Regions from separate parts of the Streptomyces sp. SCSIO ZS0520 genome, predicted to be linked through region 1. Evidence: riboswitches for the same ligand, from Rfam matches in the RefSeq annotation. Region 1 holds a riboswitch; the other holds the start of a gene.
What was found. Region 1 has a riboswitch for cyclic di-AMP ahead of MID12_RS11190 (transglycosylase family protein). Riboswitches for the same ligand answer to the same signal wherever they lie in the genome.
Positions count from the first base shown of each region.

Region 2: it holds a riboswitch for cyclic di-AMP, as region 1 does, so the genes downstream of both, MID12_RS04975 (M23 family metallopeptidase) here and MID12_RS11190 (transglycosylase family protein) in region 1, are expected to answer to the same signal.

Region 1 covers NZ_CP092644.1:2,976,143-2,983,653, reverse strand. The annotation lists gene MID12_RS11200 (cytochrome P450 family protein) at 1-591, shown strand, start outside; gene MID12_RS11195 (LysM peptidoglycan-binding domain-containing protein) at 899-1,957, shown strand; cyclic di-AMP (ydaO/yuaA leader) riboswitch at 2,122-2,339, shown strand; gene MID12_RS11190 (transglycosylase family protein) at 2,344-3,045, shown strand; gene eno (phosphopyruvate hydratase) at 3,429-4,715, shown strand; gene MID12_RS11180 (FtsB family cell division protein) at 4,817-5,314, shown strand; gene MID12_RS11175 (DUF501 domain-containing protein) at 5,403-6,062, shown strand; gene MID12_RS11170 (Ppx/GppA phosphatase family protein) at 6,059-7,003, shown strand.
Region 2 covers NZ_CP092644.1:1,505,231-1,512,741, forward strand. The annotation lists gene MID12_RS04970 (GntR family transcriptional regulator) at 104-790, opposite strand; gene MID12_RS04975 (M23 family metallopeptidase) at 989-1,771, opposite strand; cyclic di-AMP (ydaO/yuaA leader) riboswitch at 1,785-1,972, opposite strand; gene MID12_RS04980 (M16 family metallopeptidase) at 2,175-3,545, opposite strand; gene MID12_RS04985 (M16 family metallopeptidase) at 3,554-4,909, opposite strand; gene MID12_RS04990 (DNA topoisomerase (ATP-hydrolyzing) subunit A) at 5,243-7,511, shown strand, end outside.

The DNA.
Region 1 (7,511 bases):
CTGATCCGCGCCTCCGACCACGGCGAGCACCTCACCGAGAACGAGGTCGCCGCGATGGCCTTCATCCTGCTCTTCGCGGGCTTCGAGACCACGGTCAACCTGATCGGCAACGGTACGTACACGCTGCTCCGCAATCCTGACCGGCGGGCCGAGTTCCAGCGGGCGGTGGCCGAGGAGGACACCGCGCTGCTCGCCTCCTCGGTCGAGGAACTGCTGCGCTACGACGGCCCGGTGGAGCTGGCCACCTGGCGGTTCGCGACCCGGCCGCTGGAGATCGGCGGGCAGCGGATCGCGAGCGGCGACCCGGTGCTCGTGGTGCTGGCCGCCGCCGACCGCGACCCGGCCCGCTTCCCCGCCCCCGACACCCTCGACCTCGCCCGCACCGACAACCAGCACCTCGGCTACGGCCACGGCATCCACTACTGCCTCGGCGCACCCCTGGCCCGCCTGGAGGGCCAGTACGCGCTCGGCACCCTGCTCCGCCGCCTCCCGGACCTGCGCCTCGCCGCGGAACCGGAGGAGCTGCGCTGGCGCGGCGGCCTCATCATGCGCGGACTGCGCACCCTGCCGGTCAGCTTCACCCCGCGGTAGGGCGGCCACCGCAGGGTGCCCGCGGCGGGCGGTCCGTCCTCGGGCGGACGGGGCGTCGTACCGCGTATGTCGGACATGCGCGGCAGTCGGTCCGCGGCTCCGTCGACCCGCTTTGCGGACTCGGGGCGAACCCCGGTCACTGCCCTGAACTGCCTCTGGGCATGCGGAATTGACGGAGCGTCAGGATTGTGATGTACGCGTGATCTCCGCTGCATCGACTTGTGACAAGCGTTCGACTCCGGCTACGTTCTCGGGCAACTCGGCGGCTGGTCACAGCCGTCACCGCTGTCACGCGAAAGGCCACGGCATGCTCTCCGGGAACGGTCGCCATCGACGCCCCCGCCAGGCTCCGGCGTTCGTCGTCACGGCGGGGGTGACCGGCTCCGCGCTGGCCCTGCCCCTGCTCGCCGGGACCTCCGCGCACGCCGCGGACAAGGCCACCTGGGACCGCCTCGCCGACTGCGAGAGCGGTGGCGCCTGGAGCGCGAACGAGGGCAACGGCCATTACGGCGGGCTCCAGTTGACGCAGCGTGACTGGGAGTCCTACGGCGGCCTCGACTTCGCGGCCCGCCCCGACCTCGCCAGCCGCTCGCAGCAGATCGCCGTGGGCCAGAAGCTCCTGGACGACAAGGGCCCGGCGGCCTGGCTGGCCTGCGCCGCCGTCGCCGAGCTGACCGGCGGCGGCCCGGAGCCCTCGGTCGACCCCGGCGTCCCGGACTCCAGCAGCCCGAAGCCGAGCGACAGTCCGAAGCCGGATGACGGCGGCGAGCCGTCCGGGTCGCCCTCGCCCTCCGGTTCCGGCGGCGACTCCGACAAGAAGGACGATCCGAACCCTTCGGACTCGGCGGATCCGACGGACTCGGCCGGCTCGGCGGACCCGTCAGGCTCCCCGAGCGAATCGGATGAGTCGGGTGAAAAGGGTGAGTCCGGCGCCCCGGAAGCCGACCCGAGCGCCACCCCCGAGGACTCCGCCACCCCGGGCGACGGTGACGGCAAAACCGGCGACGAGGGTGATTCCGGTACGGATCGCGGCAACTCCCCTGGCTCCGGCGGGGGTTCGGGTTCCGGCGGGGAGGGTTCCGGCCGCCATCGCGGTGAGCCCGCGCCCGACGCGGACGTCCCCGACCGCCCGGGGAACTCCACCGGCCGCCACTCCCGTCCCGGTGACTCGCCCGCGGCCGGGGACGGTTCGTACTCCGTGCGGCCGGGCGACAGCCTGTCGATGATCGCGGAAGCACAGGATGTGGACGGCGGATGGCCCGCGCTCTACGCGCTCAACAAGGAGACGGTGGGCGCCGATCCCGACCTCATCCTGCCCGGTCAGAGCCTTGCACTTGCCTCCGAAACGGACGCTCCCCAGGGCTAGTTCGGCAGCTATTGTCCGCTTTGGTGAAACTGAGACATGAGTCTCAGAAGCCCTGATCGTCTTTGGAGATCCGGCGAGCGCGTGTTTACGGTCGTGACCGCTCGCCACAGCGGGCTCCGTGTGACCGTCACGCCGAATCCTGCCGGCGGTCCCCGGGAAACTCGTCGCGTGAAGCGCCGTTGGCAGGAGCGGGGGAACCAAGGTTTGCGCCGGGTCCCAGGGGCCGGGCAGCACATGCTGCCCACTTCGGGAAACGGCTAGGGGTGAAGTCGCACAGCGCGAGCGTGCGGCCGGGCAATTCGCCTTCTGCTCTTACGGAGCGGGGGGCACCCCATCGGCCCGAACCCGACAGCTCACCTCGCAGGCGTCGGTGAGGGGATCTCTTCATGCTGCTTTCCGGCAAGGGCAAGCACCGCCGCCCGACCGTCTTCAACCGCACCACCCGTGTCGTCACGCTCGCCGGCGTCGCCGGTGCCGCCATCGCCGCGCCGCTGGTCACCAGCGGTTCCGCCTCCGCCGCCACCGCCTCCGAGTGGGACAAGGTCGCCCAGTGCGAGTCCGGCGGCGACTGGTCGATCAACACCGGCAACGGCTTCTACGGCGGCCTGCAGTTCACCAACTCCACCTGGGCCGGCTACGGCGGCACCCAGTACGCCGCCCGTGCCGACCAGGCCACCAAGGAGCAGCAGATAGCCGTCGCCGAGAAGGTGCTCGCCGGTCAGGGCAAGGGCGCCTGGCCGTCCTGCGGTGTCGGCCTGTCCAGCACCCCGTACGGCGGCGGCGCCCCGCAGTCCGGTGGTCAGCAGGAGAGCAAGCCCGCCGAGCAGCGCTCCTCGCGCTCCGCGGAGCGTCCGGCCCCGGCGAAGAAGGCCGAGCCGAAGGCCGAGAAGAAGACCGTCACCACCCCGACCGGCAAGAAGGTCGCCAAGGGTGACGGCGAGTACAAGGTGGTCAAGGGCGACACGCTCAGCGAGATCGCCGCCGAGCACAAGGTCAAGGGCGGCTGGGCCAAGCTCTTCAAGCTCAACGACGACATCGTCGACGAGGCCGACCTCATCTACCCGGGCCAGCAGCTGCACCTGCGCTGACCCCGCACGGCCGGACCGGCCGGGCCCCGCGCCCGGCCCGTCCCCCGCACAAGGACCGCCCCGCCCCACGCGTCATCCCCCGTACGCGTGGGGCGGGGCTCTTGTCTGCCGCCGTGCCGCCGCGGTGCTCCTGCCGGGGCGTACCGGGTTCCGGAAGTGACCGGCCGGTAGCCGTACTCCGGCTGACGGGGCGGTGGCCGCAGGGGGACATGAAATGCGTATGTTCATCCTGTTATTCGTATCTTTTGGTCGTCTTTTCGTCCCGGTACGTGGGCCGTCGGGCGGGGCCGGTGCCCACTGCGGATAGGCTCTTGGCGCAAGGACACCCCCGCACAAAGGCGTGCTCCCGCATTCCACGCGTCACATCCCAGAAGGAGATGCTCGTGCCGTCCATCGACGTCGTCGTAGCCCGGGAAATCCTGGACTCCCGAGGCAACCCCACGGTCGAGGTCGAGGTAGGCCTCGACGACGGAAGCACCGGCCGTGCCGCCGTCCCCTCCGGTGCCTCCACCGGTGCCTTCGAAGCCCTGGAACTCCGCGACCAGGACGCGAGCCGCTACAACGGCAAGGGCGTGGAGAAGGCCGTACTCGCCGTCATCGAGCAGATCGGCCCCGAGCTGGTCGGCTACGACGCCACCGAGCAGCGCCTGATCGACCAGGCGATGTTCGACCTGGACGCCACCCCGGACAAGTCCTCGCTCGGAGCCAACGCCATCCTCGGCGTCTCGCTCGCCGTGGCGCACGCCGCCTCCGAGGCCTCCGACCTGCCGCTCTTCCGCTACCTGGGTGGCCCCAACGCGCACCTGCTCCCGGTGCCGATGATGAACATCCTCAACGGCGGTTCGCACGCGGACTCCAACGTCGACATCCAGGAGTTCATGATCGCGCCGATCGGCGCCGAGTCCTTCTCCGAGGCCCTGCGCTGGGGCGCCGAGGTCTACCACACCCTCAAGAAGGTGCTGAAGGACCGCGGCCTGTCCACCGGCCTCGGCGACGAGGGCGGCTTCGCCCCCAACCTCGGCTCCAACCGCGAGGCCCTCGACCTCATCCTCGTCGCGATCAAGGAGGCCGGTTACGTCCCCGGCCAGCAGATCGCGCTCGCCCTCGATGTCGCCGCCTCCGAGTTCTACAAGGACGGCGCCTACGAATTCGAGGGCAAGTCCCGCTCCGCCGCCGAACTCACCGAGTACTACGAGGAGTTGGTCGCCGCCTACCCGCTGGTCTCCATCGAGGACCCGCTCTTCGAGGACGACTGGGACGGCTGGAAGGTCATCACCGACCGCCTCGGCGACAAGGTGCAGCTGGTCGGCGACGACCTCTTCGTCACCAACCCGGAGCGCCTGGCCCGCGGCATCGACGAGGGCGCCGCCAACTCCCTCCTGGTCAAGGTCAACCAGATCGGCTCGCTGACCGAGACCCTGGACGCCGTCGAACTGGCCCAGCGCAACGGCTTCAAGTGCATGATGTCGCACCGCTCCGGCGAGACCGAGGACGTCACCATCGCCGACCTCGCCGTCGCCACCAACTGCGGCCAGATCAAGACCGGCGCCCCGGCCCGCTCCGAGCGCGTCGCCAAGTACAACCAGCTGCTGCGCATCGAGGAGATCCTCGACGACGCCGCGGTGTACGCCGGCCGCAGCGCCTTCCCGCGCTTCAGCGCCGACCAGTAGTCCCGCGTCCGGGCCCCGCGCCCGGTTGACCGTGTCCCTGCCCCCGGTCCCGTACCGTGTGCGGGGACACGGTGACGTACAGCGCAGTGGGGAGGCGGGCGATGGCCGGCAGGAAGGCTCCGGGCGGACCGCGGGATGCCGACAGGTTCTCCACCTCCACCCGGCTCCGGCTGATCGGCGAGCAGACCGCCGAGCGCGTCTACCGCTCCCAGACCCGGCGCCAGGCCCGCCGCTCCCGGCTCACCGGCCGCGCGGCCCTGCTCGCCCTGGTGCTCTGCTCGCTGGTGGTGGCCCTCGCCTATCCCATGAGGCAGTACGTCTCCCAGCAGGCCGAGATCGACGAGCTGCGCCGGGAGAAGGCCGAGCGCCGCGAGGAGGTCGAACGGCTCCGCGACGCCAAGGCCCGCTGGCAGGACGACAGGTTCGCCGAGCAGCAGATCCGCGCCCGACTGCACTACGTACGCCCCGGGGAGACCGGCTACACCGTGGTCGGCCCCGACGCCACCCGCGCCCGCCCGCGGACCGAGGGCGCCACCGACCGCCCCTGGTACGCCAATGTCTGGGACGGCGTGGACAAGGCCGACCGCTCCGGCGGCTGAGCCCGCCCGCCGCACCCGCGGACCGGCGCCCCCTCGGGCCGGGCCGCCCCACTCGCCGCCCCATATGAGGAAAGACGACAGTTCAGGCATGGACACCCCCGACCACCGACCGACCGAAGACCCCGCGGGCAACCGCCCCGCGCCCCCGGCCGGCCGGACCGCCTCGCCGCACGGGGACCTCGCCGTCCTGCACCGCGCGGACCTGCCGCCGACCCCGCGCACCCTCCCGGTCGACGCCGATGTCGAGGCCTTCGAGCAGCAACTCGGCCGCCCCCCGCGCGGACTGCGGGCCATCGCGCACCGCTGCCCCTGCGGCGAACCGGACGTGGTGGAGACCGCGCCGAGGCTCCCGGACGGCACCCCCTTCCCGACGCTGTACTACCTGACCTGCCCGCGGGCCTCCTCCGCGATCGGCACCCTGGAGGCCGAGGGCGTCATGAAGGAGATGACCGCCCGCCTCGCCGAGGACCCCGAACTCGCCGCCGCCTACCGCTCGGCGCACGAGGACTACCTCCGCCGCCGCGACGAGATCGAGGAGCTGACCGGCTTCCCGAGCGCGGGCGGCATGCCGGACCGGGTGAAGTGCCTGCACGTCCTCGTCGCGCACGCGCTCGCGGCGGGCCCGGGCGTCAACCCGCTCGGCGACGAGGCCATCGAGCTGCTGCCCGCCTGGTGGCGCAAGGGCCCCTGCGTGAGCCACCCGTCGGCCGCCCCGGCCGACTCCGACGAGCCCGAGGAGCAGGCATGACCAGGGTCGCGGCCGTCGACTGCGGCACCAACTCCATCCGCCTCCTGGTCGCCGACGCCGACCCGGCCACCGGTCGACTCACCGACCTGGACCGGCGGATGGAGATCGTCCGGCTCGGCCAGGGCGTCGACCGCACCGGCCGCCTCGCCCCCGAGGCCCTGGAGCGCACCTTCGCCGCCTGCCGCCAGTACGCCGCGGTCGTCAAGGAGCACGGCGCCGAGCAGCTGCGCTTCCTCGCCACCTCCGCCTCCCGGGACGCCGAGAACCGCGACGACTTCGTGGCGGGCGTACGGGAGATCCTCGGCGTCGAACCCGAGGTGATCACCGGGGCGCAGGAGGCCGAGTTCTCCTTCACCGGCGCCACCAAGGAGCTGACCGGCCGCACCGACCTGGCCACCCCCTACCTGGTGGTGGACATCGGCGGCGGCTCCACCGAGTTCGTGGTCGGCGACCAAGGGGTGCGCGCCGCCCGCTCCGTGGACATCGGCTGCGTGCGGATGACCGAACGGCACCTGGTCCACGAGGGCCGGATCACCGACCCGCCGACCGAGGCGCAGATCGCCGCCATACAAGGGGACGTCGAGGCCGCCCTCGACGAGGCGGAGCGCACGGTGCCGCTGCGCGAGGCCAAGACCCTGGTGGGACTGGCGGGTTCGGTGACCACCCTCGCCGGGATCGCCCTGGACCTGCCCGCCTACGACTCGGCGGTCATCCACCACTCCCGGATCGCCTACGCCCAGGTCGACGCCATCACCGACCGCCTGCTGCGCGCCACCCACGCCGAACGCGCCGCCGTGCCGGTCATGCACCCCGGCCGGGTGGACGTCATCGGCGCGGGCGCCCTCATCCTGCGCGGCATCATGGACCGCTGCGGCGCCACCGAGGTCGTGGTGAGCGAGCACGACATCCTGGACGGGATCGCCTGGAGCGTGGCGGGCTGAGGGGCGGGGGAGCGTTGCCGGTTGCCGGTCCCGCGGTCCGCCTCCCGCTGTCCCTCTCCTCACCCTCCTCCTCTCACACTGCTCCCCGCCTTCCGCGGAGCCTCTTGTTACTTACGGGTAATGCTTCGCCTGAGCAGTTCCGGTATCGTCTGAGCGCGCCCTCGGGGGCCCTGGGAGCCCCCGGAAAAGACCTCGCCGAGAATGTTCGTGAAGTTCTTCACAAGGATTGGCGCCCAGAGGAACCCATAAGGCGCCCGTAAAGGCCGCTTCCGGCGGTCCGGGGCCCGTCCCGGCTCAACTCCGCCAGGGTGATGGCGTGTTACATCCCTGTGAACTGAGGTGAGCGCCCGCCATCGCCTGGGAATCGGAGGCGCAGCTCAGGGGGGTTGCCGGTGCGAGTGAGTACACGACTGTACGGCGCGCTTCGTGTGATCTGCGCAAAATGAGCCGCGCAGTGTAGCAGAAGGTGTGCAGATGCTTGTGAAGGGGCGCACGAGCGACCCCCTCC
Region 2 (7,511 bases), 1.5 Mb from region 1:
TCTTTCGGTGCGGCGCTTTCCTCTTCCCGGCCGCCGAAAAGGAATGCGGGCAGCAGAAAGAGACGCCTGCGAAATGCTCTGCCCTTTGTATACGGCAGCCGTGTTAATCGCGGCCGCTCGCCGTGTTTACGGCATGTTGCGAACTCCTCACCGGCGGGCTCTTCCTGGCGAACCGCACCCGGTAGCCGGCGGCCGCCCGCTCGTGGTGCAGGGCCATGAGCCCGCGCGCCCGCTCCGCGTCCCCGCGGGCGACGGCGTCGACTATCGCCCCGTGCTCCGCCCAGGAGTCCGCGGGCCGCGCGGGCCCCTCGGCCGTGTACATCCAGGCGATCTTGTGCCGCAGCTGGGTCAGCAGGGTGATCAGGCCGGGGCTGCCCGAGGCCTGGACGAGGGTCTCGTGGAACCAGCCGCCGAGCGAGCGCAGATCCTCGCTGTGACCGCGCCCGGCCCGCTCCTGCCCCAGCCTGACCAGGCCCCGGAGCACCTTGAGATGGGCCTCCGTACGGCGCTGCGCGGCCCGGGCGGCGGCCAGCGGTTCGAGCACCGTCCGGATGTCGAGGACGTCGGCCGCCTCCTGCTCGGTGGGCTCGGCCACGCAGGCGCCCGCGTGCCGCCGGGTGATGACGAAGCCCTCGGCCTCCAGGGTGCGCAGGGCCTCGCGCACCGGGACCCGCGAGACGCCGTAGCGCCGGGCGAGGACTTCCTCGGTCAGCCGCCCGCCCCGCTCGTGGACCCCGGCGACGATGTCGTCCCGGATTGCCGTGCATACCGTGTGCGCGGGAATGCGCATGACCGGACCTCCGCATTGATCCGCGCGTAACGCTCTGCAGGAACACTCGTGTCGTGACTCTATTGCAGAACGACGGAATTTCCGATGGCGGATGGGAATCCGGAGATATTTTTGGGACAACCGTGAAAGCCCCGGCTCACGAGCCGGGGCTTTCACGGCATTTCCGCCCAGGGCCTGTCCGGCCGTGCGGCGTTCTCGTCAGAGGTCGACGCCGTGCGAGCGGAGATAGGCGACGGGGTCCATGTCGGAACCGTAGTCGGGTCCGGTGCGCGCCTCGAAGTGGAGGTGCGGTCCGGTGGTGTTGCCGGTCGCGCCGGAGAGGCCGAGCTGCTGCCCGGGGGTCACCGACTGGCCGACGCTCACCCCGATCGAGGAGAGGTGCCCGTACTGGGTGTACGTGCCGTCGTGCATCTTCAGCACGACCTCGTTGCCGTAGGCGCCGCCCGAGCCGGTGCTGACGACGGTGCCGCGGCCGACGGCGTGGACCGGGGTGCCGGAGGCGGCGTGGAAGTCGACGCCGGTGTGGCTGCCGGAGGACCAGATCGCGCCGCCGGTGCGGTAGCCGGTGGAGACGTAGGAGCCGGAGACGGGCGCCACATAGGCGTTGAGGCGGCGGCGTTCGGCGGCGCGGGCGGCGCGCTCCTTCGCGGCGCGCTCGGCACGGGCCTTGCGCTTGGCCTCCTGGGCCCGGCGCTCCGCCTCGGCCTCCGCCTTCCTCTTGGCGGCGGCCGCGTCGGCGGCGCTCTCCTGGGCGTCGGCCTGGGCCGCGATCTTCTCGGCGAGCGAGGTGCCCACCTCGTCGACGGCTATCGCGCCGGCCAGCGCCGAGCCCTCGGGCTCCGGCTGGGCCGCGCCCGCGGGGGACGCGAGGGTGCCGAGGACGCCCGCCGTGGTGAGGGCGGCAACTCCCGCGGCGGTGGCGGAGGTACGGGTCAGGCGGCTCGGCCTGCGGTGTCTGCCGCGGGCACGGGTGATCGCCATACGTGTGGCTCGTCCTTTCCTTCCCTGTCGCCTACCGGGTTAGCTGACGGGTTCGGAGTAGGAAGGTCTCCTACGGAACGCCCTTGCGGGGGCGCCCGATTCACCCCAGGAACTGCGTTCCCGCCGCCGCGGACGGCGGGCGGGAGGTGGGTCCCCGGCTCCCCTGGCTCGCGCCGTGGGGGGACTCGGCGATGGCTGCCCGGTGCCGCGGGTGCGGCGCACACATGACGAACAGCCGGAGAGACGCTAAGCGGGACAACCGCCCGGACCAAACCGAAACGGGCTTTTGTCACGCACACCACACGGCAGATCGGAAACCCAGCACCAATACGGACATGACTGACCCCGGCGGCCATGTCGCCGCCGGGGTCGGTCGCGGGGCGCGGGCGCCGCCGCGGGGCCTCTACTGGCCGGTGACCACGGTCACTTCGCCGATGCCGAGGGCGCGCACCGGCTCCTCGATCTGGGCGGCGTCGCCGACGAGCACCGTGACGAGGCGGTCCACCGGGAAGGCGTTCACCACGGCGGCGGTCGACTCGACGGTGCCGGTCCCGGCGAGCTGCTGGTAGAGCCTGCCCTGGTAGTCGTCCGGGAGTTGCTGCTCCACCTGGTCCGCGAGCGTCGAGGCGACGGCGCCCGCGGTCTCGTACTTCAGCGGGGCCACGCCCACCAGGTTCTGCACCGCCACATCGCGTTCGGCGTCGGTCAGGCCCTCGGCGGCGAGGGTGCGCAGCACCTTCCACAGGTCGTCGAGGGCGGGGCCGGTGGAGGAGGTGTCCACCGAGCCGGAGATGGCGAGCATCGCGGCGCCCGAACCGTCCTCGGCGGACCGCAGGACCTGGGTGAAGGCCCGTACGCCGTAGGTGTATCCCTTCTCCTCGCGCAGCACCCGGTCGAGGCGGGAGGTGAGGGTGCCGCCCAGGCAGTAGGTGCCGAGCACCTGGGCGGGCCACACGCTCTCGTGGCGGTCGGGGCCGATCCGGCCGATGAGCAGCTGGGTCTGGACGGCGCCGGGGCGGTCCACGATGACCACCCGGCCGGTGTCGTCGGCGGTGACCCGCGGCGGGGTGCTGGGCTCGGCGGTGCCGCCGGTCCAGGCGCCGAGGGTGTCGCCGAGCAGGGCGTCCAGGTCGATGCCGGTCAGGTCGCCGACCACGACCGCGGTGCCGGTGGCGGGGCGGACGTGCTTCTCGTAGAAGGCGCGTACGGCGGCGGAGTCGATCGCGGCGACCGTCTCCTCGGTGCCCTGGCGCGGCCGGGACATCCGGGACCCCTCGGGGAAGAGCTGCCGGGACAGCTCCTTGGCGGCGCGGCGGCCGGGGTTGGCCGCCTCGTGCGGGATCTCGTCAAGGCGGTTGCGGACCAGCCGCTCGACCTCGCTGTCCGCGAAGGCGGGGGCGCGCAGGGCGTCCGCGAGCAGACCGAGGGCCTTGGCGAGCCGGGAGGCGGGCACCTCCAGGGACAGGCGCACACCGGGGTGGTCGGCGTGCGCGTCCAAGGTGGCGCCGCAGCGCTCGAGTTCGGCGGCGAACTCCTCGGCGGAGTGCTTGTCGGTGCCCTCCGAGAAGGCGCGGGCCATGATGGTGGCCACGCCGTCCAGGCCCGCGGGCTCGGCCTCGAGGGGGCTGTCCAGGAGCACCTCCACGGCGACGACCTGCTGGCCGGGGCGGTGGCAGCGCAGCACGGTCAGGCCGTTGGCGAGGGCGCCGCGCTCCGGTGCGGGGAAGGCCCAGGGCTTGGCCTCGCCGGCCTGGGGCTGCGGGTGGAACTGCATGGTCGCGCTCACTTCGCCGTCTCCTCGTCGTTGCGTGCGGCCTCGGCCTCGTCGCCCTCGGCGGTCAGCGGCTCGTAGACGAGCACCGCCCGGTTGTCGGGGCGCAGCCGCGCCGCGGCGACCTCGCGCACCTCCTCGGCCGAGATGTCCAGGACGCGCTGCACCGCGGTCAGCGCGAGCTGGGGGTCGCCGAACAGGACGGCGTAGCGGCAGAGTTCGTCGGCGCGGCCCGCGACGGTGCCGAGCCGGTCCAGCCACTCGCGCTCCAACTGGGCCTGGGCGCGCTCCATCTCCTCGGGGGTGGGGCCCTCGGCCGCGAACCGGGCCAGCTCCTCGTCGACCGCGGCCTCGATCTCGGGCACCTCGACCTCGGCGGAGGTCTTCACGTCCAGCCAGCCGAGCGAGGGCGCGCCCGCCAGCCGCAACAGCCCGAAGCCGGCGGCGACCGCCGAACGGTCGCGGCGCACCAGGCGGTTGTAGATCCGGGAGGACTCGCCGCCGCCGAGGACGGTCAGCGCGAGGTCGGCGGCGTCGCCGGCGCGGGTGCCGTCCTCGGGGAGCCGGTAGGCGGCCATCAGCGCGCGGGCCGGGACCTCCTCCTCGACGACCTCGCGCAGCTGCTCGCCGATGGTCTCGGGCAGCGAGCCGTCGCGCGGGGCGGGCTTGCCGTCGTGTCCCGGGATGGAGCCGAAGTACTTCTCGATCCAGGCGAGGGTCTGCTCGGGGTCGATGTCGCCGACCACCGACAGGACCGCGTTGTTGGGCGCGTAGTAGGTGCGGAAGAAGGACTGGGCGTCCTCCAGGGTGGCCGCGTCGAGGTCGGCCATCGAGCCGATGGGCGTGTGGTGGTAGGGGTGGCCCTCGGGGTAGGAGAGCGCGGTGAGCTTCTCGAAGGCGGTGCCGTAGGGGACGTTGTCGTACCGCTGGCGGCGCTCGTTCTTCACCACGTCGCGCTGGTTGTCCAGGGACTGCAGGTCGAGCGCGTCGAGCAGGGAGCCCATCCGGTCGGCCTCCAGCCACAGGGCCAGTTCGAGCTGGTGGGCCGGCATGGTCTCGAAGTAGTTGGTGCGCTCGAAGCTGGTGGTGCCGTTGAGCGAACCGCCCGCGCCCTGCACCAGTTCGAAGTGCCCGTTCCCCTGCACCTGCCTCGACCCCTGGAACATCAGGTGCTCGAAGAGGTGAGCCAGGCCGGTGCGGCCCTTGACCTCGTGGCGGGAGCCGACGTCGTACCAGAGGCAGACCGCGGCGACCGGAGTGAGGTGGTCCTCGGAGAGCACGACCCGGAGGCCATTGGCCAGGCGGTGCTCGGTCGCTGTCAGGCCGCCGGAACCGGCCTGCGCTGTGGCCGTGTGACCCATGGGCATGTACGTCCCTTCGATCCAGAACTGCTGAACGCGGTGTGATCGTGCTGTTCGGTCGTGCTCGTGTGCGTCGTGCTCGTGCTGTTCGCCGTGCCGGTGGTGCTCGTCATGACCGCTGGTCGTGCCCGCGGCGGCGGCATGCGCTGCCACTGTATGCAAGCGTGCTGACACCTGGCGAAGTTCCCGCAGTCGGCACGCCCTGAGTGAACGCCGCGGCGCCGCCCGCGGCGGGCGGATCGCCCTCTTGTGACGGGTCGCGGTCGGCGTTGTCGGTGCGCAGGTCCACAATGGTCGGCGTCAGATCACGTTCATGTTGGTGAAGGAGCCGCAGCAGCGATGGCCCGCCGCAGCACGAAGACCCCGCCGCCCGGGGAGGAGTTCGAGGAGCGGATCCTCGACATCGACGTCGTCGACGAGATGCAGGGCTCCTTCCTCGAGTACGCGTACTCGGTCATCTATTCCAGGGCCCTGCCGGACGCCCGCGACGGGATGAAGCCGGTCCACCGGCGCATCGTCTACCAGATGAACGAGATGGGGCTGCGGCCCGATCGCGGGTATGTGAAGTGCGCCCGCGTCGTCGGCGAGGTGATGGGCAAGCTCCATCCGCACGGCGACGCCTCGATCTACGACGCGCTCGTCCGGCTCGCGCAGCCCTTCTCGATGCGGCTGCCGCTGGTCGACGGCCACGGCAACTTCGGCTCGCTCGGCAACGACGACCCGCCCGCCGCGATGCGGTACACCGAGTGCCGGATGGCCGACGCCACCAGCCTGATGACGGAGTCCATCGACGAGGACACCGTCGACTTCGCGCCGAACTACGACGGCCAGGAGCGGGAACCGGCCGTCCTCCCGGCGGCCTACCCCAACCTCCTGGTGAACGGCTCCTCCGGCATCGCCGTGGGCATGGCCACCAACATGGCGCCGCACAACCTGCGCGAGGTCATCGCCGCCGCCCGCCACCTGATCCGGTACCCGGGCGCGGACCTGGACGCCCTGATGCGCCATGTGCCCGGCCCCGACCTGCCCACCGGCGGGCGGATCGTCGGCCTCGGCGGCATCCGGGACGCCTACGAGAACGGGCGGGGCACCTTCAAGATCCGGGCGACCGTGGCCGTGGAGGACGTCACGGCGCGCCGCAAGGGCCTGGTGGTGACCGAACTCCCCTTCACCGTCGGCCCGGAGAAGGTGATCGCCAAGATCAAGGACCTGGTCGGGGCGAAGAAGCTCCAGGGCATCGCCGACGTCAAGGACCTCACCGACCGCGAGCACGGGCTGCGCCTGGTCATCGAGATCAAGAACGGCTTCGTGCCCGAGGCGGTCCTGGAGCAGCTCTACAAGCTGACGCCGATGGAGGAGTCCTTCGGCATCAACAACGTCGCCCTGGTCGACGGCCAGCCCCTGACCATGGGCCTCAAGGAGCTCCTGGAGGTCTACCTCGACCACCGCTTCGGCGTGGTGCGCCGCCGCAGCGAGTTCCGCCGCGGCAAGCGCCGCGACCGGCTGCACCTGGTGGAGGGCCTGCTCGTCGCGCTGCTCGACATCGACGAGGTCATCCGGCTGATCCGCTCCAGCGAGAATTCGGCCCAGGCCAAGCAGCGCCTCATCGAGCACTTCTCGCTGAGCGAGATCCAGACCCAGTACATCCTGGACACCCCGCTGCGCAGGCTCACCAAGTACGACCGCATCGAGCTGGAGTCCGAGCGCGACCGGCTCAGGCAGGAGATCGAGGAGCTGACCCGCATCCTCGAATCGGACGCGGAGCTGCGCAAGCTCGTCTCCTCCGAACTCGCCGCCGTGGCCAAGAAGTTCGGCACCGACCGGCGCACCGTGCTCCTGGAGTCCTCCGGCGCCGCTGCCCCGGTGGTCGACCTCCAGGTCGCCGACGACCCCTGCCGGGTGCTGCTCTCCTCGACCGGGCTGATCGGCCGTACGGTGACGGCGGAGCCGCTGCCCGAGGGCGACGGCAAGCGCACCAAGCACGATGTGATCGTCTCCGCGGTACCGGCGACCGCGCGCGGCGAGATCGGCGCCGTCACCTCAGACGGGCGGCTGCTGCGGCTCAATGTCGTGGACATCCCGCAGCTGCCCGAGGCGGCCGCGCCGCCGAACCTCGCGGGCGGGGCCCCGGTCGCCGAGTTCCTGACCCTGGAGGGGGACGAGACGCTGGTCTGCCTGACCACGCTCGACGAGTCCTCTCCCGGGCTCGCCCTCGGGACCCAGCAGGGCGTGGTGAAACGCGTGGTGCCCGACTACCCGTCCCACAAGGACGAGTTGGAGGTCGTCACGCTGAAGGACGGCGACCGGATCGTGGGTGCCGTGGAGCTGCGCACCGGCGAGGAGGACCTGGTCTTCATCACCGACGACGCCCAACTGCTTCGCTACCAGGCCTCCCAGGTGCGCCCGCAGGGCAGAGCGGCGGGCGGCATGGCGGGCGTCAAGCTCGCGGAGGGGGCGAAGGTGCTCTCCTTCACGGCCGTCGATCCCGCGGTGGAGGCGGTGGTGTTCACGGTCGCCGGTTCACGGGGCACCCTCGACGACTCGGTGCAGACCACGGCGAAGATGACCCCCTTCGACCAGTACCCGCGCAAGGGCCGGGCGACCGGCG